Regions from separate parts of the Paraglaciecola aestuariivivens genome, predicted to be linked through region 2. Evidence: predicted binding sites of a transcription regulator. Region 2 holds the regulator's gene; the other holds the start of a gene.
What was found. The regulator NrdR, encoded in region 2, represses ribonucleotide reductase genes. The targets are predictions, from matches to a motif close to AAACACNANATNTNGTGTTT.
Positions count from the first base shown of each region.

Region 1: a site for NrdR is predicted at 2,899-2,918, ahead of nrdA (class 1a ribonucleoside-diphosphate reductase subunit alpha). Genes of this name have one in related genera too.

Region 1 is NZ_JBRKBA010000003.1:373,032-388,891, reverse strand. Features, by position in the region: gene nrdB (class Ia ribonucleoside-diphosphate reductase subunit beta) at 1-331, opposite strand, end outside; gene nrdA (class 1a ribonucleoside-diphosphate reductase subunit alpha) at 391-2,706, opposite strand; gene ubiG (bifunctional 2-polyprenyl-6-hydroxyphenol methylase/3-demethylubiquinol 3-O-methyltransferase UbiG) at 3,230-3,946, opposite strand; gene gyrA (DNA topoisomerase (ATP-hydrolyzing) subunit A) at 4,220-6,907, shown strand; gene serC (3-phosphoserine/phosphohydroxythreonine transaminase) at 7,028-8,113, shown strand; gene aroA (3-phosphoshikimate 1-carboxyvinyltransferase) at 8,113-9,393, shown strand; gene cmk ((d)CMP kinase) at 9,512-10,186, shown strand; gene rpsA (30S ribosomal protein S1) at 10,313-11,983, shown strand; gene ihfB (integration host factor subunit beta) at 12,097-12,387, shown strand; gene ACVCDT_RS06765 (LapA family protein) at 12,549-12,815, shown strand; gene lapB (lipopolysaccharide assembly protein LapB) at 12,815-13,984, shown strand; gene pyrF (orotidine-5'-phosphate decarboxylase) at 13,974-14,678, shown strand; gene ald (alanine dehydrogenase) at 14,673-15,806, opposite strand.
Region 2 is NZ_JBRKBA010000005.1:308,565-324,424, reverse strand. Features, by position in the region: gene dxs (1-deoxy-D-xylulose-5-phosphate synthase) at 1-689, shown strand, start outside; gene ACVCDT_RS10075 (phosphatidylglycerophosphatase A family protein) at 749-1,255, opposite strand; gene thiL (thiamine-phosphate kinase) at 1,289-2,251, opposite strand; gene nusB (transcription antitermination factor NusB) at 2,328-2,750, opposite strand; gene ribH (6,7-dimethyl-8-ribityllumazine synthase) at 2,751-3,227, opposite strand; gene ribBA (bifunctional 3,4-dihydroxy-2-butanone-4-phosphate synthase/GTP cyclohydrolase II) at 3,321-4,421, opposite strand; gene ACVCDT_RS10050 (riboflavin synthase) at 4,462-5,133, opposite strand; gene ribD (bifunctional diaminohydroxyphosphoribosylaminopyrimidine deaminase/5-amino-6-(5-phosphoribosylamino)uracil reductase RibD) at 5,152-6,297, opposite strand; gene nrdR (transcriptional regulator NrdR) at 6,344-6,793, opposite strand; gene ACVCDT_RS10035 (TonB-dependent receptor) at 6,964-10,137, opposite strand; gene glyA (serine hydroxymethyltransferase) at 10,398-11,654, opposite strand; gene ACVCDT_RS10025 (Gfo/Idh/MocA family protein) at 11,806-12,801, opposite strand; gene ettA (energy-dependent translational throttle protein EttA) at 12,982-14,649, shown strand; gene ACVCDT_RS10015 (methyltransferase) at 14,740-15,860, shown strand, end outside.

The DNA of each region.
Region 1 (15,860 bases), on a different contig from region 2:
TTTCCACCCAAGTTTCTAGCTCAGGAATAGAAATAATAGGGAGAAGGGCAATGTTCGGACTTCTTCCTTGAATGGAGTCTAGTAGGGTTTGATACTTTAAATTAGAAATGAAAATATGTTTTTCTGGCTCACTTAATTTTTGAAAGTCGACCCTGTCTTTACTGACATCGACTTCTTCCGGGCGCCAAAAGAAACTGATTTGTTTTTCAATCAACTTTTCAAAAATCTGATGTTTTTGTTGGTCATAACGTGCCACATTCACTGGGTTCCCAAAAAACATAGGCTCAGTGAGCGGGTTGTTATTCACTTGATTAAAGGTGGTATATTTCATTTAGTTATTTTGCCATTAAAAGTTCAAACCAAAACAGCTGCCTAAGCAGCTGTTCAACGTTATATTTTACATGCTCCGCCAGCACAATCGTCATCTTCAACTTCTACGACTTCTTGCGGTACAAATTTCTGACCGGCTAGTTCTTGTTGAGTTGAGTCATCTGCACCATCACGAGTGTTATGGTAATACAAGGTTTTCACACCTAATTTGTAGCTAGTTAACAAGTCTTGAAGTAATAACTTCATTGGCACTTTGCCACCTTCGTATTTATTTGGGTCGTAACTGGTATTAGCTGAAATGGTTTGATCAACAAACTTCTGCATAATTCCTGCTAACTGCAAATAACCTTCGTTAGAGGGTAAGTCCCATAATAATTCGTATTGGTCTTTTAACCTTTCGTACTCAGGCACTACTTGTTTTAGTACGCCATCTTTGCTTGATTTAATACTGATGTGGCCTCTTGGTGGCTCAATGCCGTTAGTGGCATTAGAGATTTGCGAAGAGGTTTCTGAGGGCATTAAGGCAGACAAAGTACTGTTGCGTAATCCATACTTTTTAATTTCTGCGCGTAAAGCATCCCAATCGCAATGCAAAGGCTCATCACAAATTTTGTCTAAGTCTTTTTTATAGGTGTCTATTGGCATTAACCCTTGGAAATAAGTGGTTTCGTCAAACTTAGGACAAGCACCTTTTTCTTTAGCTAAATTACAAGAAGCTTGCATCAGATGATATTGCATGGCTTCGAAAGTGCGGTGAACTAGGCCGTTGGCACTTCCATCTGAGTATTTCACCCCATTTTTAGCTAGGTAATAAGCAAAGTTTATTACACCTATACCTAAAGTACGGCGACCCATAGTGGCGTTTAACGCAGCAGGAACAGGGTAATCTTGGTAATCTAATAGGCTATCAAGTGCTCGCACTGCTAAGTCAGATAATTCAGCAAATTCGTCTACCGACTCAATCGCACCAAGGTTAAAGGCAGATAAGGTACATAATGCAATCTCGCCTTCTTCATCGTTTACATTGTTTAACGGCTTAGTAGGTAAGGCAATTTCTAAACATAAGTTACTTTGACGTACTGGGGCCAATTTAGGATTAAATGGGCTATGGGTATTACAGTGGTCTACGTTCTGCAGATAGATACGGCCTGTGCTGGCGCGCTCTTGCATAAATAAACTAAATAATTCTATGGCTTTAATTTGCTTTTTACGGATGCTGTCGTCTTGTTCGTATTGGGTATACAAACGTTCAAATTCGTCTTGATCAGCAAAGAATGCGTCATATAAACCAGGGGTGTCAGACGGACTAAATAAGGTGATGTGCTGATCTTTGATTAAGCGGGCGTACATTAATTTATTAAATTGCACACCGTAGTCTAAATGACGGACCCGGTTTTCTTCTACCCCACGGTTATTTTTTAACACCAACAAAGATTCAACTTCTAAGTGCCACAGTGGATAGAATAAGGTTGCAGCACCGCCACGAACCCCACCTTGAGAACAGCTTTTAACCGCTGTTTGAAAGTGCTTATAAAAAGGAATACAACCTGTATGGAAAGCCTCGCCACCTCGAATTGGGCTGCCTAAAGCGCGAATGCGTCCAGCATTTATGCCTATGCCAGCGCGTTGGCTAACATATTTAACTATGGCGCTAGAGGTAGCGTTAATTGAATCTAAGCTATCGCCTGTTTCAATTAATACGCAAGAACTAAACTGCCTAGTTGGGGTTCTAACCCCCGCCATTATTGGTGTTGGTAAAGAAATTTTGAATTTAGAGGTGGCATCATAAAAGCGCTTGATGTAATCCATGCGCGTGTCTTTTTCATAGTTAGCAAATAAACAGGCCGCTACTAAAATGTATAAAAATTGTGCGCTTTCATATATTTCACCAGTGACTCGGTTTTGAACCAGGTATTTGCCCTCTAGCTGTTTTACCGCAGCGTAACTAAAGTCCATGTCTCGCCAATGATCAATATAATCATTCATTTCGGCAAATTCAGCTTCGCTGTAATCTTCAAGCAAATGTTGGTCGTATTTACCTTTGGCTACCATGTTTTTTACATGGCTTAATAATTCGGGCGGCTCAAACTGGCCGTAAGCTTTTTTGCGTAGATGGAATATGGCTAAACGTGCAGCTAAATATTGGTAATCTGGGCAATCTGTAGAAATAAGATCGGCTGCTGAGCGGATCAGGGTTTCATGAATATCTGCGGTTTTTATACCATCATAAAACTGGATATGTGCTTTGATTTCGACTTGTGAAACAGAGACATTATTTAATCCCTTAGCCGCCCACTCAATGACCTTATGTATTTTATCTAGATCAATTAATTCGCGTTCACCCGTGCGCTTTGTGACGTATAACTCATTATTCATTATAGATTGCCATTATTCTTTTGTTTTAATTTGTAAGATGACGTTTTTCCATTGCAAAAATGCATCTGTGGATACGCTTACCCCTAAGCTAAACTTGTTAGTTAACCTATTTACTGCTGATTTTGGCTGAGAATTAGCCTTTGGTTTTGATAAGTTAACAGAACACAAGATAGTGAGGTTTTAACTTCAATGCAACCCAAGATATGGTGGTTTTATGCTGGCTTTTTAACCAGTTAATTTTAGGTTAGTGTTGACTCACCTAACACCGCCTTTTGAGTTTCGTTTATTGGGAATGCAAGCAAAAAATTGCTTTATTTTTTCATTATATTTTTTTAATCATAAAAAAATATCTTTGCAAATTTATCGATATATAGGGGTGTTTTTTGCACAGGCACACTATATGTCGTGTTTAACTGATAATTTTGACACAAGACCAAAAAGCTATTTAGCAGTGGGAAAGTCTGGAATGGACAGCGCCTATGCTGACTAATAGACGCTTAGTTTAAACAGATTGAGCTAAAATCTAGTCTTTAATTTTAGTGCAATGAATAATGTAGTTCACATCTACATTTTGTTGAGACAAATAATACTCTTGAGTGAGGGGGTTAAGGTGTAAACCTATCATTCTTTGTACATGTAAATCTGTGTTGTCTATCCATCCAATTAATTCAGAAGGTTTAATAAACTTATCGTGCTGATGGGTACCTTTAGGCACTAAACCTAAAATATACTCGGCACCAACTATAGCCATTAAATAAGATTTGATATTTCTATTTAAAGTAGAAAAAAATACATGCCCCCCTGGTTTGACTAATTGATTGCAGGCTTGCACCACTGAGGCAGGGGCGGGGACATGTTCTAACATTTCTAAACAAGTTACCACATCGTACTGTTGTGGATGTTGGCTAGCAAACTGCTCTGCTGTAGTTTGTTGGTAGTCAACCGATAAGCCCGACTCTAAACCATGCAATTTTGCTACTTCTAGCGGCGCTTCACCCATATCTATGCCTGTTACTTGTGCACCATGACGAGCCATGCTTTCGACTAATATACCGCCTCCACAACCTACGTCTAATACCTGTTTACCGGCTAAACCACCACTATGTTGTTGAATATAGTCGGTACGAAGCGGGTTGATTTGGTGAAGAGGTTTAAATTCACCGGCTAAATCCCACCACCTAGACGCGAGGTCAGAAAATTTTTGGATCTCGTCAAGATCAACATTTTGAGTTTGAGTCATGTATTTGGCTTTTGTATCTCACAATATTTTGCCATCTTAATCTACATTAAGTGCAATTAAAATCGCAGATATATAGCCTCTTGGTTTAATTGGCTACTATATGAGCGACTTCAAGCTATTTATTTTTATTTGTAGGTGATAGAATCGAGCGGTTGAAAACCAATGTAAATTTGGGTACAACCCTAAGCCTAATTTTAAGTCCTAGCTTAAAATTAACCAAACGGGTTTTGCTTAACCAGATTCTAATAATAACGACTAGGGACAAGGCTGTATATGACTGATCACGCCCAAGAAATTCTTCCCATTAATATAGAAGAAGAACTAAAAAACTCTTATCTCGATTATGCGATGAGTGTGATTGTTGGCAGGGCGCTGCCTGATGTACGAGATGGCTTAAAGCCGGTTCACCGCCGTGTTTTGTTCGCCATGAACGAACTAAAAAACGATTTTAATAAACCCTATAAAAAATCTGCCCGTGTGGTAGGTGACGTAATAGGTAAATATCACCCGCACGGTGATTCAGCGGTATACGACACTATTGTTCGTATGGCTCAGCCTTTTTCTTTGCGATATATGCTAGTAGACGGCCAAGGTAACTTTGGTTCGGTTGATGGCGATTCTGCGGCAGCTATGCGTTATACCGAAATTCGTATGGCAAAAATTGCCCACGAATTGTTAGCCGATCTTGAAAAAGAAACCGTTAACTTTGTGCCAAACTACGATGAAACCGAATTTATTCCAGAAGTGTTGCCAACTAAAGTACCTAACTTATTGGTAAATGGCTCATCTGGTATTGCAGTTGGTATGGCGACCAATATTCCGCCACACAACCTAACTGAAGTCATCAATGGTTGTATTGCCTTAATTGACAATCCTGACTTGACCATTGAAGAGCTTATCGAACATATTCCTGGTCCAGATTTCCCTACCGCCGCCATTATTAGTGGTAGAAAAGGTATAGAAGAAGCTTACCGTACAGGCCGTGGCAAAATTTATATGCGAGCACGGGCCGAAATCGAAACTGAAGATAGCGGAAAAGAAACCATAATAGTTCACGAAATTCCTTATCAAGTGAACAAAGCGCGCTTAATTGAAAAAATTGCCGAATTGGTTAAAGAGAAAAAAATAGAAGGTATTTCTGCACTACGTGACGAGTCTGATAAAGACGGTATGCGTATTGTTGTAGAAGTGAAGCGTAACGAGTCTGCCGAAGTCTTGTTAAACCATTTATATGCGCAAACACAAATGCAAACTGTGTTTGGTATTAACATGGTAGCGCTAGATAAAACCCAACCTAAGATATTCAACCTAATGGATATCTTAAAAGCCTTTGTATTACACAGACGCGAAGTGGTTACCAGACGTACCGTTTATGAGCTTAAAAAGGCCCGTGAACGAGCACATATTTTAGAAGGCTTAGCCATAGCCTTAGTTAATATTGATCCTATTATTGCTTTGATCAAAGCATCAAAAAGCCCAGCTGACGCTAAGATATCTTTAACTGCTCAAGGGTGGTCATTAGGTGATGTAGCTGAAATGCTAGAGCGTGCAGGAGACAATGCTGCAAGACCAGATTGGTTAGAGCCACAATACGGTATCCGCGATGGGTTATATTATTTAACAGAGCAACAAGCCCAAGCCATTCTAGACCTTCGCTTAAACAAGTTAACTGGATTAGAACACGACAAGATTTTATCTGAATATCGTGAACTGCTAGAATTCATCGCTGAGTTATTGCACATTTTGGCTAGCCCAGAACGTTTAATGGAAGTGATTCGCGAAGAACTCGAAAAAGTACGTGATGAGTTTGGCGACGAAAGACGCACAGAAATCACCGCTGCTTCACACGATATAGATATTGAAGATCTGATTGAACGTGAAGATGTAGTGGTAACTTTGTCGCGCGAAGGTTATGTAAAATATCAAAAACTAAACGACTACGAAGCGCAACGTCGCGGTGGTCGAGGTAAATCAGCAACTAAGATGAAAGATGAAGATTTCATCGAAAAGCTGTTGGTAGCAAATACCCATGATCACATTTTGTGTTTCTCTACTCGTGGTCGTTTATATTGGTTAAAAGTTTATCAATTACCGCTGGCCAGTCGTAATGCCCGTGGTCGTCCTATTGTTAACATTCTTCCTCTAGAAGACGGTGAACGTATTACTGCAATTTTGCCTATTCAAGAATTTGAAGAAGGTAAGTTTGTGTTAATGGCAACCGCTAACGGAACAGTGAAGAAAACTGCTTTAACCTCTTATTCGCGCCCTAGAGCAAACGGCATCATTGCGGTGAACTTAAACGAAGGTGATGAGCTTATCGGGGTAGATATTACCCATGGTGATGACGACATTATGTTGTTCTCAGATGCAGGTAAAGTTGTACGTTTTAACGAAAAACAACGAGATTCAGAAACAGGCAATGTGAAACTTGATCCTGAAACCGGTGAAGAGTTATTAGCATTACGCCCAATGGGTCGAACGGCTACAGGTGTACGTGGTATTCGTATGCAAGAAGGCCAAAAGGTCATTTCTCTCATTGTGCCACGTGGTGACGGCGCCATCTTAACCGCCACTGAAAACGGTTTTGGTAAGCGTACACCTATTGCTGACTATCCGGCTAAGAGTCGTGCTACACAAGGTGTAGTGTCGATCAAAGTTTCAGAGCGTAATGGTAAAGTAGTAGGGGCGGTACAGGTTAATGAGAGCGATGAAATAATGCTTATCAGTGACCAAGGCACCTTAGTACGTACCCGTGTAGATGAAGTCTCTACAGTTGGACGTAACACTCAAGGTGTAAGATTAATTCGCACTATTGAGGGTGAGCATGTTGTAGGTTTGCAACGCATTGACGAAATTGAAGAGCTTGAAACTGACCTTGCAGAAGGCTCAGAAGTTGAATCAAGCGACTCAACTGTTGTTGAAGCGAGCGATACAGATGCAGCGTCAAACCAAGACGAATAAGTGAGAGTTATTTTTTATATTGAAAGGTATGGAAAATAACAAATTTATAGGTATTAATAGCTATAAATTAGCAATAACAAACGAGTGGCTAATGCCACTCGTTTTTTTTTGAGACAAACAATGAAAAAAATCTACAACTTTTGTGCTGGACCGGCTATGTTGCCACAAGAAGTTATGCAACAAGCTCAGGCTGAATTTATAGACTGGAACGGCTGTGGTAGTTCAGTCATGGAAATCAGCCATCGCAGTAAAGAGTATATTGATTTAGCAGAAACTGCAGAGCAAGATTTTAGACAGCTGCTTTGCATTCCCCAAAACTATAAAGTCTTGTTTTCTCAGGGCGGCGGGCGTGGGCAATTTTCAGCTGTGCCAATGAATCTTGCCAAAAGAGGCAAAAGTGCCGACTTTATGGTGTCGGGTGCATGGTCAGAAAGTGCAGTACAAGAAGCAGAAAAATACCTAAAGCCAAATATTGTAGCTAAACAACAAAACATAAATGGCTTAAAGGGGCTGCCTAGCATTACTCCTAATATGCTTGATCCTAAGAGCGCCTATTTCCATTATTGTGCCAACGAAACCGTAGATGGCATTGAGCTAAACCAAATTCCAGAATGTGGTGACTTGCCTGTTGTGGCAGACATGTCTTCTAACATTTTATCTAAGCCCTTAGATGTAAGTAAATTTGGGATCATATATGCGGGAGCGCAAAAGAATATTGGTCCGTCTGGCTTAGCCTTGGTGATAGTTAGAGATGATCTTTTAGATAGTGCTATGCCCGAAACCCCCAGTTTTATGCATTATCAAACCATGGCTAAACATCATTCTATGTATAACACCCCCCCGACTTATTCATGGTATTTAGCCGGTTTAGTTTTTAAATGGTTAAAACAACAAGGTGGCCTATCTGTAATGGCTGAGCGTAATGCGCAAAAAGCCCGTGTGTTATACGAATGCATCGATAGTAGTGAGTTTTATATCAATCAAGTGCACCCAGATTTTCGTTCAAAAATGAATGTCACTTTTGCTCTAAAAGATAAGGCCTTAGATTCACTATTTTTACAACAAGCCTCTGAAGCTGGCTTAATGGCGTTAAAAGGCCACAGAAGTGTAGGGGGGATGCGCGCAAGCATCTACAACGCCATGCCTTTAGAAGGGGTAGTGGCGTTAACCGAATTTATGCAAGACTTTGCAAAGAGGCAATCTTAATGAAGCAGTTAACCCTGTCACCTATTTCCAACGTTAGTGGAACCGTTAATGTGCCTGGCTCTAAGAGTTTATCTAATCGCGCCTTATTACTTGCGGCATTAGCTAAAGGCGAAACCCACCTTACCAATTTATTAGATAGCGAAGATATTCAACACATGTTAACTGCCTTAACTCAGTTAAATGTGCAGTATCGTTTATCTGATTGCAAAACTCAGTGCTGGGTAACAGGCAATGCTGGGGTATTTAGTGCCTCCCAACCTTTATCATTGTTTTTGGGGAATGCAGGCACTGCTATGCGCCCTTTATGTGCAGTATTAGCTTGTAGCCAAGGGGAATTTGAACTTACCGGCGAGCCGCGTATGGAAGAACGGCCTATAGGGTCTTTGGTTGACTCCTTAAAACAAGCAGGCGCTCAGATAGAATACCTAAAAGCGCCAGGTTATCCGCCATTAAAGATTAAAGGCCAAGCAGTAAAAGGTGGAAATATAACTGTCGATGGTAGCGTTTCGAGTCAATTTTTAACTGCATTACTGATGAGTTCACCTTTATTTGAACAAGACACGCAAATAGTGATAAGTGGCGAGTTAGTTTCTAAACCTTATATTGATATTACCCTGCATACTATGGCGCAATTTGGCATAGTGGTAGAAAACCAAAATTATCAAGAGTTTTTAATTAAAGGCCAACAACAATACCAATCTCCGGGGCACTTTTTAGTGGAAGGCGACGCCTCTTCTGCGTCTTACTTTTTGGCCGCTGGGGCCATAAAAGGCGGCACAGTGAGAGTGACAGGTATAGGTAAAAACAGTATTCAAGGGGATATTCGTTTTGCCGAAGTATTAGAAAAAATGGGTGCCAAAGTTAATTGGCAAGAAGACTTTATTGAAGTAAGCGGGGCTCCACTAACAGCAGTGGATTTAGATATGAATCATATACCCGATGCGGCCATGACCATAGCCACCACTGCTCTTTTTGCCGAGGGTACAACCAGTATTAGAAATATTTATAATTGGCGAGTGAAAGAAACCGACCGATTAGCAGCTATGAGTTGTGAATTAAGAAAAGTCGGGGCTAGGGTTGAAGAAGGTCATGATTATATCCGCATCACCCCAGCCGAAAAACTAAATCACGCAGCTATAGATACGTACAACGACCATAGAGTAGCAATGTGTTTTTCTTTAGTGGCCTTAAGTGATACAGCGGTTACCATAAATGATCCAGCTTGTACTGCCAAAACATTTCCTGACTACTTTGCACGTTTTGCTTCGATTTGTCGGTAGTTAGCCGCAAGATCAGTAAAGAGTTAATTACGGTTACAAAAATGTCATCTAGGCGCCATTGCTAATCCGTTACCAATGCGTATAATTGCGCCCGATTTTGTTAGGCTCAGGAGAGCGCATGTACACAGAACCTGTCATTACCATAGACGGACCAAGCGGCGCAGGCAAAGGAACAGCAAGTGTTTTATTAGCGAAAAAGCTTGGTTGGCACTTTTTAGATAGTGGTGCCATATATAGAGTTTTAGCTGTTGCATCCCTGCATCACCAAATTCCCGCAGACGACGAAGTTGGCCTTTTGCCGCTTGCGTCAGGCTTAGATGTCAATTTTGAAACCACAGACAAAGGCGTCAGAGTGGTATTAGAAGGGGAAGATGTTAGCGATACTATCCGTACCGAAGAAGTGGGAGACACAGCGTCTAAAATCGCTTCTTTGCCGTCTATTCGCGAAGCATTATTAAGGCGTCAAAGAGGATTTAAGCAAGCCCCAGGCTTGGTAGCCGACGGTCGAGATATGGGTACAGTGGTATTTCCCGAAGCTCAAGTGAAAATATTTTTAACCGCGAGTGCCGAAGAGCGCGCCGATAGACGCTTTAAGCAGTTGAAAGACAAGGGCCATGATGTTAGTATGCCGCGCCTTTTAGCCGACATAAAAGCTCGCGACGAAAGAGATGCAAATCGAACTGTTGCCCCTTTAGTGCCAGCCAAAGACGCACTTGTTATAGACTCTACTATGTTGAATGTCGAGCAAGTGCTTGAAAAGATTGAATTATTTGTTGAAAAGAAACTCGCCTAAGGGCAGCAGTTTGTTAGCTATAAATAATTAAAGCCCGCTAAGTTAAGGATGACTTAGTCATGAATAACAACCCCGCGCTCACTGGATTGTAACGTGGATGTCAAAAAAGAAATTTATTAAACCACTATGATTGAAAATTTTGCTGATCTATTTGAAGAAAGTTTAAAAGAACTTGAAACCCGTCCTGGCTCTATTGTTAAAGGTACTATCGTATCTATCGATAAAGATATCGTTTTAGTAGATGCTGGACTTAAATCTGAAAGTGCAATCCCTGCCGAGCAATTTAGAAACGCCGATGGCGAGCTTGATGTAGTAGTAGGTGACCAAATCGATGTTGCCCTGGATGCAGTTGAAGATGGCTTCGGTGAAACCATCCTATCTCGCGAAAAAGCGAAGCGTCACGAAGCTTGGGTAGAACTAGAAAAAGCTTACACTGAAAAAGAAACAATCATTGGTGTAATTAACGGTAAGGTCAAAGGTGGCTTTACGGTTGAAGTGAACACTGTTCGCGCTTTCTTACCTGGTTCATTAGTAGATGTTCGCCCAGTTCGCGATACAACTCATCTTGAAGGTAAAGAATTAGAATTTAAAGTTATCAAGCTTGATGCTAAACGTAACAACGTTGTTGTTTCTCGTCGTGCTGTTATCGAAGCCGAGAGCAGTGCAGAGCGTGATACGCTTCTTGCTAACCTTGAAGAAGGTCATGAAGTTAAAGGTATTGTTAAGAACCTTACCGATTACGGTGCCTTTGTTGACTTAGGTGGCGTAGATGGTCTTCTACACATCACAGATATGGCTTGGAAACGTGTTAAGCACCCAAGTGAAATCGTAAATGTTGGTGACGAAATCAACGTTAAAGTATTGAAATTCGACAAAGAGAAGTCTCGTGTTTCTCTAGGTATGAAGCAAATGGGCAACGATCCTTGGCAAGAAATTGCAAACCGTTACCCTGAAGGCGCTAAATTAAGCGGTGCTGTGACTAACCTAACTGACTACGGTTGTTTCGTAGAAATCGAAGACGGTGTTGAAGGTCTAGTACACGTTTCAGAAATGGATTGGACTAACAAAAACATCCACCCATCTAAAGTTGTTAACTTAGGTGATGTAGTTGAAGTTATGGTTCTTGAAATTGACGAAGAGCGTCGTCGTATTTCTCTTGGTCTTAAGCAATGTATTCCTAACCCTTGGGAAGAGTTTGCTAAAGCACAAAGCAAAGGCGACAAAGTTAGCGGTAAGATCAAGTCTATCACTGACTTTGGTATCTTCATCGGTCTTGATGGCGGCATAGACGGACTAGTTCACTTGTCTGATATCTCGTGGAACAAAACTGGCGAAGAAGCGGTTCGTGACTATAAGAAAGGTGACGAAATCTCTGCTGTTGTTCTTCAAGTTGACCCAGAGCGTGAGCGTATTTCACTTGGCGTTAAGCAAATTGAAGAAGACCCGTTCAACCAGTACATCACTGATACTAAGAAAGGCACTATCGTAACTGGTACTGTGACTGCAGTTGATGCTAAAGGTGTAACAGTTAAGCTAGCTGAAGAAGTTGAAGGCTACATCCGTGTTGGTGATTTATCACGTGACCGTGTAGAAGATGCCTCTGAAGTGGTGAGTGTTGATTCTGAAATCGAAGCCAAGTTCATGGGCGTTGATCGTAAGAACCGCACTGTTAACCTTTCGGTTAAAGCGAAAGACCAAGCAGACGAAAAAGACGCACTTGATAAAGTGAATCAACAAGAAGAAGTTGGTTTCAGCAACGCATTTGCTGACGCTTTCAAAGCAGCTAAAAACGACTAATAAAAAGCATAAATAAGCGTGTTGAATATTTTTAAAGCATGAATAGCTTTGACAAATAGCCCAACGCGCTTATTATCGGTATAACAGTTTAGTGAGTGATGGAGAGTTTTAATATGACCAAATCAGAGCTTATTGAAAGACTAGCCGATAAAATGCGTCAAGTACCTGCCAAAGAAGTGGAAATGGCAATAAAAGAAATGCTAGAACAAATGGCGCAAACTCTACAAAAGGGTGAACGCATTGAAATAAGAGGTTTTGGTAGTTTTTCTTTGCATTATCGCGCTCCACGTGTAGGTCGTAACCCTAAAACTGGCGAAACTGTGAAATTAGACGGTAAGTACGTTCCACATTTCAAACCTGGTAAAGAGTTACGAGAAAGAGTTAACGAAAGTCTAGTTAATTGATTTTTTAGTCAAAAATATTAAAAACGGCACTCCAATTAGGGTGCCGTTTTTGTTAGAGTTAAATTCTTGTTAAGCATTTCATTTTGTAGAAACGCATTGAGCTATTATCATCCATTCCATAAATTACGCCTTTTAACGCTGACCATCCCTAGGGGGCAAAAATGAAAACCTTATTATTGTTAATAACAGTATTGATTGTGCTGGTGTTAGGCTGGTTTATTGGATCACAAAATAGTCATACAGTATTGATTAATTATTTAGTAGCAGAGACACAAATAAGAATGTCTGTATTATTAAGCATTACATTTTTAAGTGGAGTGGCCTTGGCTTGGTTATTCGCTTTAATTTATATCGTTAAATTAAAATGGCAGCTTGGTAGCTTACAGCGCAAAGTCAAAAAGTTAGCCCAGCCAACAACCACGCCATAATGTTAGAGCTTCTATTTTTATTATTACCTGTTGCCGCCTCCTATGGTTGGGTGATGGGAAGAAATAGCGCTAGACAAGCCCAAAGACGCCAATCAAGCATACTCGCTAAGCATTATTACAAAGGTCTAAATTTTCTCTTATCTGACGAGCCAGACAAAGCCGTAGATACTTTGATTAAAATGATTGATTTAGACAGTGATACGGTTGAAACCCACATCGCTATGGGCAAGTTTTTCAGGCACAGAGGTGAACTTGATCGAGCCATCAGAGTACATCAAAACCTAGTCAGTAAAGAGCAAATATCAGCCAGTCAACGTGAATCTGCGTTATACGAATTAGGCCGCGACTATATTTTGGCAGGATTTTTAGAGCGCGCAGAAAACGCATTTTTACAACTATTAAATAGCCAAAAACACTTTGTTAAAGCCCAAGTACAACTCTTTAATATTTATCAAACCACCAAAGAGTGGGAAAGAGCGATTAGTTTAGCTGAGCAAATGATTAATGCCGGTGGCGACAGCGATGAGTTGTGTGCACGTGTGGCACATTTTTATTGCGAAAAAGCCGCCTTAGAAATTAAACAGCAAGACTTCGAAACAGCCACAACCAGTTTAAAATCTGCCATAGATCTTGACGATAGAGCTGTACGTCCGTGGTTAATGTTAGGTGAGCTGGCGATTGAGCAACAACAATATGCTCAAGCAATAGAATATTTAGTGCAAATTCCCGAACGAGACTTAACCTGGTTAAGCGAAGCCGTGCCTCTTATTGAATCTTGCGCAGAAGAATTGGGTGACGATACACAACTTACCCAAGTTTTAGAGCAATATTGGCAACAATGTGCAACTGCCTATTTAGCTAAAGTGAAACTAATGGCCAAAGAAGGCGAGGCAGATAAAGCCGCACAGGTATTGTTAGAACAATTAAAGAAACACCCCACCATGAAAGGGTTTAAAACCCTGATGGGCTTTTATATCGACTTGCAAGATCATAAACAATCTACAAACAGCTTAATGTTATTAAAAGAATTAGTTGAAGAACAAATTAAGCAGCGCCCTAAGTATCGCTGTCATAGCTGTGGTTTTTCAGGTAGTCAGGTGCATTGGTTATGCCCTTCATGTAAAAAATGGGGTGTAGTTAAACCAATTAAAGGGTTAGATGGGGAATAATGTGAGTGAATCAAAGGTTGTAGTGGCGTTAGACTTTGACCAAGTAAAAAGTGCCAATGAATTTATTGATAAAATTGATCCAAGCTTATGTAAATTAAAAGTTGGCAAAGAAATGTTTACTCATTTTGGCCCTAGCTTTGTAAAACAATTGGTTGGCAAAAACTACGATGTTTTTCTGGATTTAAAATTCCACGATATTCCTAATACTGTGTCTAAGGCTTGCCAAGCTGCAGCTGACTTAGGTGTTTGGATGATCAATGTGCATGCCAGTGGTGGGCCTAAAATGATGGAGTATGCCAAAGCCGGATTAGAAAGGTTTGGTGATAAGCAACCTCTATTAATAGCGGTAACAGTATTAACTAGCATGGATCAACAACAGCTAGATGCCATAGGTGTAGACGCAACGTTAGCGCAGCAAGTATTACGACTGGCTCAATTAACTTATGATTCGGGTTTAGACGGGGTAGTGTGTTCGGCTCAAGAGGCGAGTTTATTAAAATCAAAGATACACCAAAACTTTACTTTGGTTACTCCTGGTATTCGCCCAGAAGGATCGGTACAGGGTGATCAAATTCGTATAATGACACCTAAACAGGCGGTGCAGGCGGGTTCAGATTATTTAGTTATAGGTCGGCCAATTACCCAATCAGCCGACCCACTTCAAACACTTATTGAAATTAATAAGTCTTTATAAAGTACGAAGCGCAGTCGCCGCGTCCATATATTCAAGGTTAAGTTGCTGACCTAAAGCGTCAACTACTGCTTTATAAGTAACTTTTCCTTGGTGTACATTCAAACCATTTAATAAATGCGCGTCATCTAACATGGCTTGTTTAGGACCTTTGTTAGCCAAAGCTAAACCAAATGGTAAAGTCGCATTGTTCAGCGCCATAGTAGAAGTACGGGCAACACCACCTGGCATATTCGCAACGCAGTAATGCACTACGTCATCAACTATATAAACCGGATCTTGGTGAGTGGTGGCTTTAGAGGTTTCAAAACAGCCGCCTTGATCTATAGCCACGTCAACAATAACTGAGCCTGGTTTCATATTCTTAATATGTTTTTTATTAAGCAATTTAGGGGCAGCAGCACCTGGTACTAAAACTGCACCTACTACTAGGTCTGCTTTTGATGAATACTCTTCAATGGCTTCAGCAGTAGAAAATACTGTTGCTAAACGTCCTTCAAAAATATCATCTAATTCGCGTAAACGGTTTAATGAACGATCTAAGATAGTTACATCAGCGCCTAAACCCATAGCCATTTTAGCTGCGTTTAAGCCAACTACACCGCCACCTATTACTAATACTTTACCTGGCGCTACACCAGGTACGCCTCCTAACAAAGTACCGCTACCGCCATGGGCTTTCTCTAAGTAATGGGCGCCAGCTTGTACTGCCATTCTGCCTGCAACTTCACTCATAGGTGCTAATAAAGGCAAAGTGTTGCGGTTATCTGTAACAGTTTCGTAGGCAATACAAGTTGCGCCAGACTCAACTAATAACTGAGTTTGTACTGGATCAGGCGCAAGGTGAAGATAAGTATATAAAGTTTGGCCAGGGCGCAACATTTTACATTCTTGCGGCTGAGGCTCTTTTACTTTTACTATCATGTCAGCTTTAGCAAAGATTTCTTCTGGGGTGTCAATAATCTTGGCACCTGCAGCTACATATAATTCATCGGTAAAACCAATAGCGTGACCCGCTTGAGTTTCAACCCATACTTGATGAGAGTGGTTTACAAATTCTTTTACAGCAGCAGGAGTTAAGCCCACTCTGTATTCATGGTTTTTAATTTCTTTTGGTACACCTATTAGCACAAGTTTTACTCCAATGAAGGCTAGGATTAAGGCGCAAGTATAAGAGAATATTTG
Region 2 (15,860 bases):
TTTTGCAGCGAGCCTACGATCAGCTTATTCATGATGTAGCCTTACAAAACCTTCCAGTATTATTTGCCATAGACAGAGCCGGTATTGTAGGTGCAGATGGACCTACCCATCAGGGCGCCTTTGATATTAGCTTTTTGCGTTGCATTCCTAATATGGTGATTATGACTCCCAGCGACGAAAATGAATGCCGTCAAATGCTTTACACAGGGCATAAATTGCAAAAACCTGCGGCAGTTAGATACCCAAGAGGCTCTGCCACTGGGGTAACACCTGATGCACAGATGACAGCCTTAGAGTTAGGCCAAAGCCGCACGCTTAGAGAAGGTGAAAAAGTCGCAATCTTAAACTTTGGTACTTTATTGCCTTTTGCTCAAGAAGCAGCAGAAAGCCTGAATGCCAGCTTAGTCGATATGCGTTTTGTAAAACCCTTAGATACAGCTGTGATAGCCAAACTTGCTAAAGATCACTCATTATTTGTCACCCTTGAAGATGGTGCCATTATGGGTGGCGCTGGCAGTGCGGTTGCCGAATACCTTATAGCTAGCCCCTATCAGGCCAAATTAATTCAGCTTGGTTTACCAGATGAATTTATTATGCAAGGCACGCAGCAACAGATGTATGCCGAACTGGGCCTAGATAGCGCTGGGATTTTGGCTAAAGTTAAACAATTTAACCAAGCTAAAGGATAGTAGCAGTGAAAGACAAGGCTTAGCTAAAACTAAGCCTAGTTGGGTATAACCAAAAGGATTTAGCTAAAGGTGGTGGTGGGTAGCCACGACAAACCCAATAAAATATGCAATCCAGCCATGGCCATGATCCCGGCTAATACATCATCTACCATAATGCCAAAGCCTCCCCCAACCTGTTTGTCTAAATAGTTAATAGGCCAAGGTTTAACAATATCGAAAAAGCGAAACAACACAAAACCGACTAATAGGGTTTGCCAATTCAAGGGCACAGCAAGCATAGTAATTAACATGCCTGCTACTTCATCCCACACAATAGAAGAATCATCATGTACCTGCATGTCGTTGGCGGTTTTTTCACATATCCAAATGCCCAGCAAGCTCACGGCAAGGGTAACAGCTAAATAACTCTCAAAATTGGCAAAGTAGGCTAACAAAACCACTAAAGGTAAAGCGGCAAGTGTGCCAAAGGTACCAGGCATTTTTGCCGCTAATCCACTTCCAAAGCCTAAGGCTAAAAAGTGCACTGGATTGCGCAAGCTAACTCTTTGGCGTAATTCTTTGTCCACTGCAGACCCTTTTTGATTCGCTTTAAACTTTGCTTAAAAGTGTTGGTAACCCTTTTTAGCATAATTAAAGGTTTTGTCATTTAAACGTAAATCTAATTTTCCACAATTTCCGTTTACTTGGCCAATATAAGTGGCCGAAACATTGGCATTGGCTAATGAGGTTTCAAGGTTTCCTTTTTGCTCTTCACTTACAGTAAACAACAATTCGTAATCGTCACCTGCACTTAGCGCATAGTCGTAGGCCTGTTCAATCGACACTGACTGCTTTAGGGCACGAGATAAGGGTAGCTTATTCACATGCACAGTTGCGCCACATTGAGAGCCTTTGAGTACATGTTGAATATCTGAAACTAAACCATCTGAAAGATCGATACAGGCACTGGCAATGCGTCTTAGGTTGGTGCCAAATAACAATCTAGGTGTAGGGTAATTGAGCCTATTAATCAGATACTCTCGATTTAACTTATCGCCAATGCTCAATTTGTTGGTAGCTAAATCTAAGCCCAAACCTGCATCCCCTAAGGTTCCAGTCACATAAATAGAATCACCTGGTTTGGCTTGGGAGCGCGTTAAAGCTTGATGACATGGAACAAAGCCTTGTGCGGTAATAGTGATGGCTAATGGCCCTTGAACCGTATCTCCACCAATTAATTGAATAGAGTAATACTCAGCATGCTGCTGTAAACCATTAGAGAAGTCCTCTAACCAAGCTTTATCTATCTCGGGCAAGCTTAAAGATAAACTTATCCAGGCCGGCTCTGCTCCCATAGCGGCCAAATCACTTAGGTTTACCGCTATGGCTTTTTGCGCAATGGCATGGGCAGATGTGTCAGGTAAAAAATGCACACCACTTAGCAAGGTATCTGTGGTGGTAACCAAGGCTTGTCCTTGAGGAACATGGGTCACTGCACAGTCATCACCAATGCCAATAATGACATCTTTGCGTTGAAAACTTTTTGCTTTGAAAAAGTTTTCGATCAAATTAAATTCTTTCACTTTCACAACTTATTTTTATTAGCATCGCACCAAGCACTAGGTGCCAAGCGTCATATCAAGCACCTAAATTGGCTGCTTAATTAAGTTCGTCTTTACGTAAGGTTTTGATGGCTTTATCTAACACACCGTTGACAAACTTATGGCTTTCATCTGCGCCAAACTCTTTTGCTAGTTCTATGGCTTCATTGATCACTACTTTATAAGGCACATCAATGCGATGAACTAATTCATAAGTCGCAATCCGTAAAATGGCATATTCCACCGGATCTAATTCTTCAGGCAAACGTCCTAAATAAGGTTTAAGCTTTTTATCTAGTTCAGCACAGTTTTTTACAACCGCTCTTAATAGCTCCAAAAAGTACTCAGTATCGACTTTTTGCATATTGTTGCTAGTCACAGTACTAAGTTCGATTTGCTCTACTGGGTTTTGAGTCATTTGCCAAGAGTATACGGCTTGCACAGCAAGCTCTCTGGCTAAGTGGCGGGCTTTAGGTTTCACCTATTTGGCCTCTTCAATGTTAGCTAATACATTTACCATTTCTAAGGCACCTACTGCCGCTTCTGCACCTTTGTTTCCGGCTTTAGTACCAGAACGTTCTATCGCTTGTTCAATACTATCTGTGGTAATCACACCAAAAGAAACAGGAATACCATATTCAAGTGACACTTGGGCTAAGCCTTTATTACATTCACCAGCCACAAAATCAAAATGCGGTGTGCCACCTCTTATCACTGCACCTAAGGCAATGATGGCATCGTATTTATTTTGTTCAGCAAGCTTTTTAGCGGCTATGGGCAATTCATAAGCCCCAGGAACACGCACTAAAGTGATATCTTGAGTGTTGACTTCGCCATGTCTTTCTAAGGCATCTAATGCACCTTCTACTAGGCTTTCAACCACAAAACTGTTAAATCTGGCCACAACAAATGCAAATTTTTTACCTGTCGCGCGAATGTTACCTTCAATAATATTCATCAAAACAACCTTACTAGAAAAATCGGCGCGCAGTTTAGCACATCCGAATGGGGAAATATTGTGATATTTTTATCTGTCAATTTTATCAATTTATTAAATTTCGATGTATTCAACCACTTCTAAGCCATAGCCCGATAACGCATGGTACTTTTTAGGCTTGCTTAATAAACGCATTTTTTTCACCCCTAGGCTGGCCAGAATTTGACTGCCCACCCCAATAGTGCGAGACGAGCCTTTCCAGTCGGCTTTTATTGGCTTTTCACCTTTGTCTTCTGCTTCGAATTGCTTTACTTGGGTTAAGAGGTCTTCGTCTTTTCCTAACAGCACTAACACCCCACCATTATCTGCAATGTATTTAATTGCTTCGGGCAACCCCATACTGCGTGAAATTGCCCGTTGTGAACCCAACAAATCACTAAAACTATTTTGCAGGTGCACACGCACTAAAGTAGGCGAGTCGGGCTGAATCTCACCTTTGCACATAGCAAAATGTACTTGATTATCTATTACATCTTTAAAAGTTACTAAATCAAACTCACCATATTCAGTGGGCAGCTTACACTTGGCAACTTGCTCGATAGTGGTTTCGTTTAAGTTTCTATATTCGATTAAATCAGCAATGGTGCCAATTTTCATATCATGCTTTGCAGCAAACTCTTCTAGCTCTGGCAACCTTGCCATGCTGCCATCTTCTTTTAGAATTTCCACTATCACTGCGGCAGGCTCACAGCCTGCAAGCCTAGCGAGGTCGATGCCCGCTTCGGTATGCCCAGCACGATTTAACACCCCACCTTCTTTACCAATAAGTGGAAAGATATGCCCAGGTTGCACTATGTCTGCGGCTGTGGCGTTTTTATTCACTGCGGCTAAAATCGTTTTTGCTCTATCTGCAGCTGAGATCCCTGTGGTTACCCCTTCGGCAGCCTCAATCGACACAGTAAAGTTAGTCGAAAACTGCGCGCCGTTATTATCTACCATTAGCGGCAGGTTAAGTCGTCGGCAGCGCGCTTCTGTCATTGGTAAACAGACTAAGCCTCGGGCATGGGTAACCATAAAATTAATGGCTTCTGGGGTAACATGCTCGGCGGCCATAATTAAATCGCCTTCGTTTTCGCGATCTTCGTCATCCATTAAGATAACCATTTTACCTTGACGAATATCTTCAATTATTTCTTCACTGCTATTGAAAGGCATAATAATGTGTCTTCTGTTTAATTAAATTAAGAGGATTGGATTACTTTAAAAAGCCATTTTCAGCCAAAAAGGCCAAACTTATATCTTGCTTTTTATCCTCAGGTAACTGCTGTGCTGCTTTGTCGCCTAACATGAGTCTTTCAATGTAACGGGCGATAACATCCACTTCTAAATTTACTTGGGTTCCCACTTGGTATAAGCCAATTATGGTTTCTTGAAGACTGTGAGGGATCAAGGTCAGCAAAAACTTGGCGCCCTCAACCTGATTCACAGTTAAACTCACACCATCTACCGTAATAGAGCCTTTATGGGCTAAATATTTGGCGAGTTCATCAGGCGCTTGCACCCAAATTTCTACGTATCGCCCAACTTGCTTGATAGACAGTACCTTGCCTACCCCATCTACGTGCCCACTGACTATATGGCCACCTAAACGACTGTTCGCTAGTAAGGCTTTTTCTAAGTTAACCTTGCTGCCCGCTTGGTAATTGGCAAAGCCGGTAAGCTTAATGGTTTCGTGTGATACATCGGCGCTAAACCCTTGCGCGGTTTTAGCCACCACAGTTAAACATACGCCATTATTGGCTATGCTGTCGCCTAGTTCGACGTCAGACATATCTAACTTATTAACTTTAATCGCTAAACGAATATCTTCACCACTGGGCGTGAGACTTTCAATCACCCCGACATCTTCAATTATTCCAGTAAACATGTTTTCTCTATTCTTGCTTTAGTGATTAAAAAGTGCAGTCATTTTTATATCTGACCCTACTTGCCTAATGTCTTGCCAGCTTAATATTGGCACATCTTGCATTGATTCTAATTCGGCCATTTCAAACAAATTTTGTCCCGCCCCGCCTATAAGTTTGGGCGCTTGATATAAAATCAATTCATCTACTAAGTTATTTTTTACTAAGGCACCGGCTAACTTAGCACCCGCTTCAACCCACAGTTGATTGAGCTGTAATTCACCTAACTTTTGCATAATTTGTTGCAAGTCTAAGCGATTTTGATTATACCTTGCTTGCCATTGACTTACATGCTCTGCGAAGGGTAATGGATTGATCTGGCTATTAATTAACAATACTTTGCCGCCAGTATTGCCTTTTAGCGGTTGTAAGCAATTAAGCTGGTTAGTTAATTGATTACGCCCATCTAAAATCACCCGCAAAGGTTGACGTAAATCTTCTTCTAACAAGTCTTGTTGGGATAAATTTAATTCGCCATACCGCACATTTAACCAAGGGTTATCGGCCATAACAGTGCCAGAGCCCGATAATATGGCACAACTTTTAGCCCTGTGTCTTTGCACATCTTGGCGAGCAGCGGCACTGGTAATCCACTGGCTTTTGCCATTTTTTAGTGCGGTTTTACCGTCTAAACTGGCAGCTAACTTCACTGTCACCCAAGGGCGCGAATGGCACATTCTATGAATAAAGCCACGGTTTAACTCGGCACTCGCTTGGCTTAACAATCCTTGCGTTACCTCAATGCCTGCCTGTTGTAATTTGGCGATACCTTTGCCAGACACTAAAGGATTAGGATCAACCATAGCCACTACAACTTTTGCCACCCCGGCTGCAATTAAGGTATCGGCACAAGGTGGGGTTCGCCCCTGATGGCTACAAGGTTCAAGAGTCACATAGACTGTAGCCCCTTTAGGACTCAAACCTTGTTGCTTGATTTGGTTTAACGCATGGACTTCGGCGTGAGCAGTGCCAGCCTTTTTATGCCAACCTTGGCCCAGAATATTGCCGCTCTTATCAGTAATAACACAGCCCACATTGGGGTTGGGCGAAGTAGTATATTGGCCACGTTTAGCTAAGGCGATGGCGCTTGCCATCATTTGATGATCTAACCTTGAAAAGCTGGTCATTTAGTTGTGATACCCGGTCGCTGAAGCTAGGCTAAGTTGCATGGTCTTAGTCACCTAACCTAGCAATTTCTTCACCAAATTCTCTGATATCTTCAAACGAACGGTAAACCGAGGCAAAACGTACATAAGCTACTTTATCCAGCTCTTTTAAGGCATTCATAATTAAGTTACCTAAAAACTCACTGGATACCTCTCGTTCACCTGTAGCCCGCAAAGATGACTTTAAGCGGTTAATGCACAATTCCACTTCTTCGGTGCTCACTGGACGTTTTTCTAATGCTCGTTGTAAGCCTGCTCTGAGCTTATCTTCATTAAAAGGCTCTCGTGAGCCATCACGTTTTACCACTCTTGGCATAACTAATTCTGCCATTTCAAAGGTGGTATAACGTTCTTTACACACAGTGCATTCTCTGCGGCGCCTAACTTGGCTGCCGTCAGCAACTAAACGCGAATCAATCACTTTGGTTTCTTGTACTGCGCAAAATGGACAAAACATAAGGCTCTCGATTGATTTAAAAAACGTTGGGCTAAATTAGCAAAAAAAGCGACAAAGGAACAGCCACGCACTTTTTTCCGAAGCATTATTATACCTCAAAAAAAAACCAGAGATAATCTGCTTATCTCTGGTTTTAGGCCAATTTAATAATTGGTTAAACTAAGTGTTAATTAAAACTTGTAACGTACACCTAGTTGTACTTTCCATACCGAAGGTATTTTAGCTACATTGGCTTGTGGCTGAGTAAAGTTACTGTATACATACTGACCATTATCAATTGCCACATCTACTACAGGGGCATTAAATGGTTGTACGTAACTCTCTGCACGTCCCCAATCGTCGTTGATCATGTTACCAATGTTTTCAAGATCTAGGATCACTTCTACAGCTTGCTCACCAGTGATTTGAATTTCTTGCATGAAACGCACATCAAAACGATTGATCCAGCTACTAGTACAAGCATGACGACGAGAAATTGATCCCGCGTTGTTAGCTAAACAGTCATTACTGTTGATGTAAGACATAAAGCCAGCTTGATCAAAACCATCAGCGTAAGTGACTAATGGATCACTTGCTCCATTTGGAATGTACAACAACTGTGAACCAAAGGCGTTCCAGTCAGCAAAGTCTGCCACTGGGAAACCACCAAAAGTATCTACTGTAGAGCGCATGGTATGGCTATAATGACGACCAGAACGACCTGTATATGCCACAGCAACAGTGGTTAAGTGATCACCAATTAAGGTATCGCTCCAGCTTAAGTTAGCACTAAAAGCATGGCGTACTTCAAACTCAGAGTTATATTCAGTTTGTGACTGGAAGTCTGAGTTAGCTGGCATTGCATAACCTTCAAAGGCAATGAAAGAGTTACCAGGGTTAACTTCTGTCACGTCTTGATAGGTGTAGCTGATATCAAAGTTGTAATTACCGTGATCGGTATAGTAGTTTTTCGCTGCCGAGAAACTCCATACTTGTGAACCACCTTTACTTGTGTTTTCTAACGACAAGTCAAATGGCACAGTTTGATCATAAATAGGACGGCCATCTGGCGCTGTGCCCACTTGTGAGAAGTTTAGTTCACGGTAAACCGCTGCATTTTTCACATCACTAATGATGGCATCTGCAGTTAATAACCACGAATCACCTAAGAAACCTAAGTCCTGATTACGCTCTATGCCTAAGTTTAACTTCCAAACACTGTTGATTTCGAAGTCTGGAGATATAGAGTTAGTGTCGCTGTTGCCGCCACTAAAACCACCAGCAGCTAAGAAATCTAGCACTTCTTGTGGTGTGCCTCGACCATCTGAACAACCACCAAAACAACCAGCAAAGGTTTTACGTACCCCGTCGTTGCCGTAAGAGTTGGATAACCAAACGTTCGGGCCACCGCCGCCAAACAAGCCAAATCCACCACGGATTACCGTGTCATCGTCATAGGTATAAGTGAAACCAGCACGTGGCTCAACTAAGGTTAGGCCATCAAAGTTACCTTGGTTAGTGTAACCATGACGATCAACAAAGTTTTGGTTTAATGCAGGTAAGTCATCATTGCTGTATTTAGTGTAACGTACACCGTAGGTGACAGTTAGGTCGTCGGTTGCCGCCCACTCATCTTGCAAATAGAAAGTATCAATGTCGTATGAGAACTCATCAACCGCACTTTCAGGGTTACCGTCTAAGGCATTTTGGTAAACGTGGAAGCCTAAGTTGTTTTCAAAGTCCTCGATACTAGCAAAATTAGCAAAACCTAAAGAGCCAAATACAAATAAGTTGTAGATGTCTAGTTGCTCATGCTCCCAACCAAAGGTTAACTTGTGCTCATCTGTTAGGTAATAATCCGCTTTAATTTTTAAACCAAAACGATCATTTTCTAATTCGTTTGCATGACGGAATTGATCAGGACCAATAAATAACGAACCGCCGTTTGGCGTGGCAATATTAAACTGCGAGAAATTTGCCCCTAAAAGAGGATCTTGAGCAGTGGTTACTTTTTTGTTCGACAATTTAAATTCGGTCGATAAATCGTCAGACCAATCAGAAAACACCTGTAATACTGTGGCTTGTAAAGTTTCAGCCTGATTATAACGGTTAGACTCAGCAGTAGCAGTTGGCGCACCAGGGAAAGACTCAGCCCAGAAATCACGTACTGTGTTACCTGAGTTGTCTTGATAGGTTAAAGACGCACGATGATCGTCGTTAATGTACCAATCTAGTTTCACTAACAGTTTTTCATCTTCTTCTACTTTAGGAACGTCATAACCACCTATATCGTAACCCCAAACATCGTTAGCAACTTGAGCAATACGATCAAAATCGGCCTGACTTACGCCACGACGTTCGTTTGGATCGGCTATGCCATCTAAGTTATCTAATGAAAATTGATAAGGTGAAACAGATTCAAATTTTTCGTAAGAAGCAAAGAAGAACAATTTATCTTCAACTACCGCACCACCTAAAGAGAAACCATAAGTGTCTTCTTTAAAATCACCAATATTTAATGATTCACCTTCGCTTTTATCACCAATCATGCTGTCGTCTGAACGGAAGTAAAAAGCCGAGCCGTGAAACTCATTGGTACCAGACTTAGTTACTATATTTACATTACCGCCTTGGAAACCACCATAAGTCACATCAATAGGCGCAATGTTTACAGATAACTGCTCAATAGCATCTAAAGAAATAGGTGAACGACGACCAGGGTAACCATTTTTGTTCAAACCAAAGTCATCATTTTGCTTAACGCCATCAACAGTTAAACTGTTGCCACGAATATTACCACCGGCTACCGATAAAGCAGGGCCACCATCTACTGTGGTATCAACAGTAATTTTAGAATCACGCTTTAATAAAGATTTAATATCACGGCTGATGGCAGCAGTGTTGTTAATGTCTTGTTCGCTAAACTCTGTTCCTGGCCCTTTTTTATAAGCCGCTTCCATGGTCACTTTGCCACGAACTTCAATTACTTCTAAATTGGCGCCGCTTGCAGTAGCTTGCAAGGCAACACTCGAAGTTCGACCTAGTTGCAAAAATAGATCTGAAATACTTTGCGCCTGATAACTTGACCCGTCTTGTAGTTGTACCTGGTAAGGTCCACCTACAGCCATACCACCTGATTGGAAAATACCGTTTTCAGAAGTGGTTAAGGTTTTTTTACTGCCAGTTGGCACGTGAATAACCTCAACAGTAACGCCAGATAAAGGGTTACCTTGAATATCTACAACTTGACCACGAATGGCTGAAGAAGTGACCTGCGCAGAAGCGAGTCCACTAAAGGCAAGCGAGCTTGCCACTAACAACGCTAGGCGAGTTTTCTTGCCAAAAGCTAATGTACGATTAGTCATAATGATGTCCGTGTGTGAATGGAATAAAATTATTCTGATTTAAAACGCGCTTATTTTACAATTTTTTAGCAAATTTGATAGGGAAAAAACGCTAAGTATCAGTACTTAACATAGAAATAGTAGGCGAGGTTTAAATAACTAGTTAGATATTATTTGAGTAAACCTTAGTATAGCTAGTGTTTAACTAAGGTTTACTAAGCAAAGAGTAAAATCAACTAAATAACCAAGACCCCAATGAGCCTTGGTTAAATAGCAATCATTTAGGCATAAACAGGGAACTGTTTACACAAAATCACTACTTCTTTTTTGACTTTTTCAATCACAGATTGATCATTGATATTATCTAAAACATCACAAATCCAATGAGCCACCTGTTTGGCTTGTTCTTCTTTAAAGCCACGACGGGTAATAGCTGGCGAACCAATACGTAAACCACTAGTGACAAAAGGTGAGCGAGGGTCGTTAGGTACAGAGTTTTTATTAACAGTAATGTTGGCACTGCCTAGGGCCGCATCTGCATCTTTACCTGTGTATTCTTTACCAATTAGATCAAGCAAAAATAAATGATTGTCTGTACCGTCAGAAACCACTTTAAAGCCACGCTCTTGTAATACCGCCACCATAGCTTTGGCGTTCACTACTACTTGTTGTTGATACACTTTAAATTCAGGCTGTAGCGCTTCTTTAAAGGCTACCGCTTTAGCGGCAATAACATGGCACAGAGGTCCACCTTGATTACCAGGGAAAACCGAGCTATTTAATTTTTTATAAATGGCTTCATCACCACAGGCTGATAAAATCAAACCACCACGCGGACCGGCTAAGGTTTTGTGGGTAGTAGTAGTCACAACGTGAGCATGAGCAATTGGGCTTGGGTAAATACCCGCTGCAATTAAGCCAGCTACATGCGCCATATCCACTAATAAATATGCCCCAACTTTATCCGCTATCTCACGGAATTTTTGCCAGTCAACTATGCCTGAATAGGCAGAAAAACCACCAATGATCATCTTAGGTTTATGTTCTAAGGCTAATTCTTCTACTTGCTGCATATCAATTTCACCGGTTTCAGGGTGCAATCCATATTGAACAGCATGGTAAGTTTTACCAGAAAAGTTAACATGTGAACCATGAGTTAAATGTCCACCATGGGCTAGGCTCATACCTAATACTGTGTCTCCGGCATTTAATAGCGCCATAAATACCGCTGAATTAGCTTGAGAGCCTGAATGCGGCTGCACATTAGCATAGTCACAACCAAATAATTGCTTGGCGCGTTCAATGGCTAAATCTTCTGCTACATCAACATATTCACAACCACCATAATAACGCTTATGTGGATAACCCTCAGCGTATTTGTTGGTTAGTTGTGAGCCTTGTGCTTCTAAAACGCGCGGGCTGCAATAGTTTTCAGATGCAATCAATTCAATATGATGCTCTTGGCGTTGGTGTTCATTTTGAATGGCTTCGGCTAATTCTGGATCAAAATCAGCAATATTCATGTTACGTGTCAGCATCACTTTTCCTCAACATAAGATAAAAACGGGTTAGGCGTCCCTTAAATTTAGTGCGCATAGTGTAGTGATTTTGACTCATTTGTATAGTGACAAAGTGGCATGAGACACAACCAAAAGTTGTAACGCTAGATTCACAACAAAAAAACAGGGTCTATAGCTGTTCTATAGATACCGGAAATTGTAAGCCAATTTGTTGCCTTATACTGTCCATCACCTTTAATACCCCTATGCTGTCTTGATGCGACATACTAGAATGACAAGTTAAGCCTTGCTCAATAGCTTGCCCACATGCCTCAATTTGATATTCAAAACCATTTACCCTATGAGGCCAATCTATGCATTCAAGCATTTGATTATCTTGATAAATTTCAGCTTGGTTAGTATCCCAAAAATTAGCGGGTAAAATGGCAAAACCCTGACTGCCGACTATCCGCATGCTATTGCTCGATTGTGACTGCATAGAGCAACTAAATTGTGAATACCGACCCGAAGGATAAATAAGATTGGCTAATACCTGACTATCTACTTGCTGCTCAGTTAATTGGCCACAAGCTTGTATTTGGCTAGCTTGCTCTTGCAATAGAAATTGCGCAACAGAAATACTATAAATGCCTAAGTCTAATAATGCGCCACCTGCCAAATCAGCTTGGCTTAAGCGCGCTTTAGGACGAGTTTGAAACGCAAACCCAATATCTGATTGAATATATTGAATGTCGCCAATAGCCCCACTTTGCAGGCGCTGGCGCAATTGCCCTAAAGCTGGCATAAAACGACTCCACAAGCCTTCTTGCAGCAGCAAGCCCCGTTGCTCTGCAAGTTCAACTAAAGTCTGCATTTGTGCTGCATTTATAGTGCAAGGTTTTTCAATTAAAACATGCTTACCAGCCTCAAGGCACATTTTAGCTTGTGGATAATGAAAATTATGCGGGGTAGCAATATACACAATTTCAATGTCAGGATCGGCTAATAACAAAGCGTAGTCGTTATACTCTTTGGCTATTTGATACTGTTGCGCAAACTGCTTTGCTCGCTGGGAAGAGCGACTGGCCACAGCTAAAATCTTGGCTGACTCAACACTTTGCATAGCAGCGGCAAAGGTGTGGGCTATTTTACCAGGGCCTAAAATCCCCCAATTTAACGTTCGCATAAAGTTCCTTAGTGTGTAGTTAAGCTATTCACCTTTTACTCTGTCAGATAAAAATACTACCCTTTAATCTTAAATGTTGTGCCATTTTATTCGCATAATTAAGTGAAAATAAATTTATCTGTTTTACCCAGCTGGCCCAGTGAATTACACTAAGCGCAAATCAACAAACAAAAGACAGTTATGGCTCAATACGTATACAGCATGCTGCGCGTGGGAAAAGTAGTACCACCGGGTAAACACATTCTTAAAAACATCTCATTAAGCTTCTTTCCAGGCGCTAAAATTGGCGTATTAGGCTTAAATGGTTCGGGTAAATCTACCTTATTAAAAATCATGGCTGGGCTAGATACCGAGATCGAAGGTGAAGCCATTCCACAAGCCGGGTTAAAAATAGGCTATTTACCTCAAGAACCACAATTAGACGAAAGCAAAGATGTTCGTGGAAATATCGAAGAAGCGGTGGCCGATGTTGTACATGCCTTAGCCCGCATTGAAGAAGTATATGCGGCCTACGCTGAAGAAGGCGCAGACTTTGATGCCTTAGCCAAAGAGCAAGGCGAGCTTGAAGCAATAATTCAATCAAAAGATGGACACAACTTAGACAACGCCCTTGAACGAGCGGCCGACGCGTTACGCCTGCCCCCTTGGGATGCCGACGTGAGCAAGCTTTCAGGTGGTGAACGCCGACGGGTAGCCTTGTGTAAATTGTTATTAGAAAAACCAGAAATGTTGTTGCTGGATGAACCGACTAACCACTTAGATGCAGAATCTGTGGCTTGGTTAGAGCGCTTTTTACATGACTACGAAGGTACAGTTGTGGCTATTACCCACGATAGGTATTTCTTAGATAATGTAGCGGGTTGGATTTTAGAGCTAGATCGTGGCCAAGGTATTCCATGGGAAGGTAATTATTCTTCATGGCTAGAACAAAAAGATGCCCGTTTAGAGCAAGAAGAAAAAACCGAAAGTGCTCGTCAAAAGTCCATTAAAACCGAACTTGAATGGGTGCGTTCAAATGCTAAAGGGCGTCAGTCTAAAAGCAAAGCGCGTATGGCAAGATTTGAAGAAATGAGCACGGGTGACTACCAAAAACGCAACGAAACCAACGAGTTATTTATTCCACCTGGTGAGCGTCTTGGGGATAAAGTCATAGAAGTTAAAAACTTGAAAAAGTCATACGGCGATCGTTTATTAATTGATGATCTTTCGTTTAGCATGCCTAAGGGTGCCATAGTGGGAATTATCGGGCCAAATGGCGCAGGTAAATCAACTTTATTTAGAATGCTAAGTGGTGATGAACAACCTGATGCAGGCCAAATTGAATTAGGCAACACAGTACAATTAGCCAGTGTTGATCAGTTCCGCGATCACATGGATGGCAATAATACGGTTTACAAAGAAATATCTGACGATTCAGATATTACTCGCATTGGCAATTTTGAATTAAATAGCCGCGCCTATTGCAGCAGGTTTAATTTTAAAGGCACAGACCAACAGAAATTTATTAAAGATTTATCTGGTGGTGAACGCAACCGTGTACATCTAGCTAAATTGTTAAAAGCTGGCGGCAACGTGTTATTGCTGGATGAGCCGACCAATGATCTTGATGTAGAAACCCTGCGCGCCCTAGAAAACGCCTTGTTAGAATTTCCGGGTTGCGCCATGGTAATTTCGCACGACAGATGGTTCTTAGATCGCATAGCCACGCACATTATGGACTATCGTGACGAAGGTAAAATTAATTTCTTTGATGGTAACTACACTGAATATGCCGCTTGGCTAAAAGCCACCTATGGTACAGATGTAGTCGAGCCGCATAGATTAAAATACAAAAAAATCAGTAAATAAGCTGCTAAGCGTGTTGCTAACTTTTCGAGTTGCAACACGCTTTTTTACTGTGTGTAAATTTAGTTTCCTTCCCTTATTAACCAAGTTTGTATGTACCAGCCATTAGCCCAACAGTTTAGCCAGTTAAGTGCGGCCCTTACCGCCAATCAACACTATTGGCGAGGCGTCGCATTTTTTGACTTAAACCTGCCTTGGCTGACACAAAATAAAGCCTTAGCCACTGAATTATTTAAATTAACTTGGCCACAAATTGATGAACTAGCCAATGACGATACAGCCTTAATCAGTTTTCTAAATCGCTATATTGCTGATCTGGATAAAATCCATCAGTTATCAGCCGTTGAGCGCTTTAGTTCACGACATCAGATTACACTTTCGCCGCGCCAGCTAAGTGGTATGCCAGGAAGAAAACAACAACAAGTACAAGATTTTGCCAGTAAATTGAGTAAGCCCTATCAACCCACCTTAGAATGGTGTGCCGGCAAGTCACATTTAGGTTTTTATCTAACGCGCGCCTTTAAGCAACAACTCACCGCCTTAGAGTGGGATAGTCATTTAGTTGAGCAAGCAAACCAATATGCTAAACAAAACCAGCTTAAGCTTAGTTCGCACTTAGTGGATGTCATGCAATCCTCAGCTGCAGAGTTTTTACAAACTAAGCAACATGTAGTGGCTTTGCATGCCTGCGGTGAATTGCACGAACAACTTTTGCATCAAGTAGCTAAAAAGCAGCCTGCCAATCTTAGTTTAGCCCCATGTTGTTATCATAAACGCAGCGACGACCTCTACTCACCTTTATCTAAACTTGGCCGTCAACATGATTTAGTTTTAACCAAACAAGGATTACACACAGCTGTAATGCAAACAGCCACGGCTGGTGCAACTGTGCAGAGCCAGCGCAAAAAGCTGCAGATTATGCGATTAGGCTTTGATTATTTGCAGCGTGAAGTACGCCAATCTGATACTTACTTAGCTGTGCCATCGTTAAGTAACCAATGGGCAAAGGCCAGCTTTGCCGACTTTTGTCGACATTGCGCTGAACTAAAACAGCTTAACTTACCTAAACAACTTGATTGGGCACACTACCTTGCTTTGGCAGAAAAAAAGTTTCAGCAAGTATCTGCGTTAGATTTAGTACGCTTTGCGTTTAGACGCCCAACAGAAGTATGGTTGTGTTTAGACCGAGCCTTATATTTGCAAGAACATCAGTA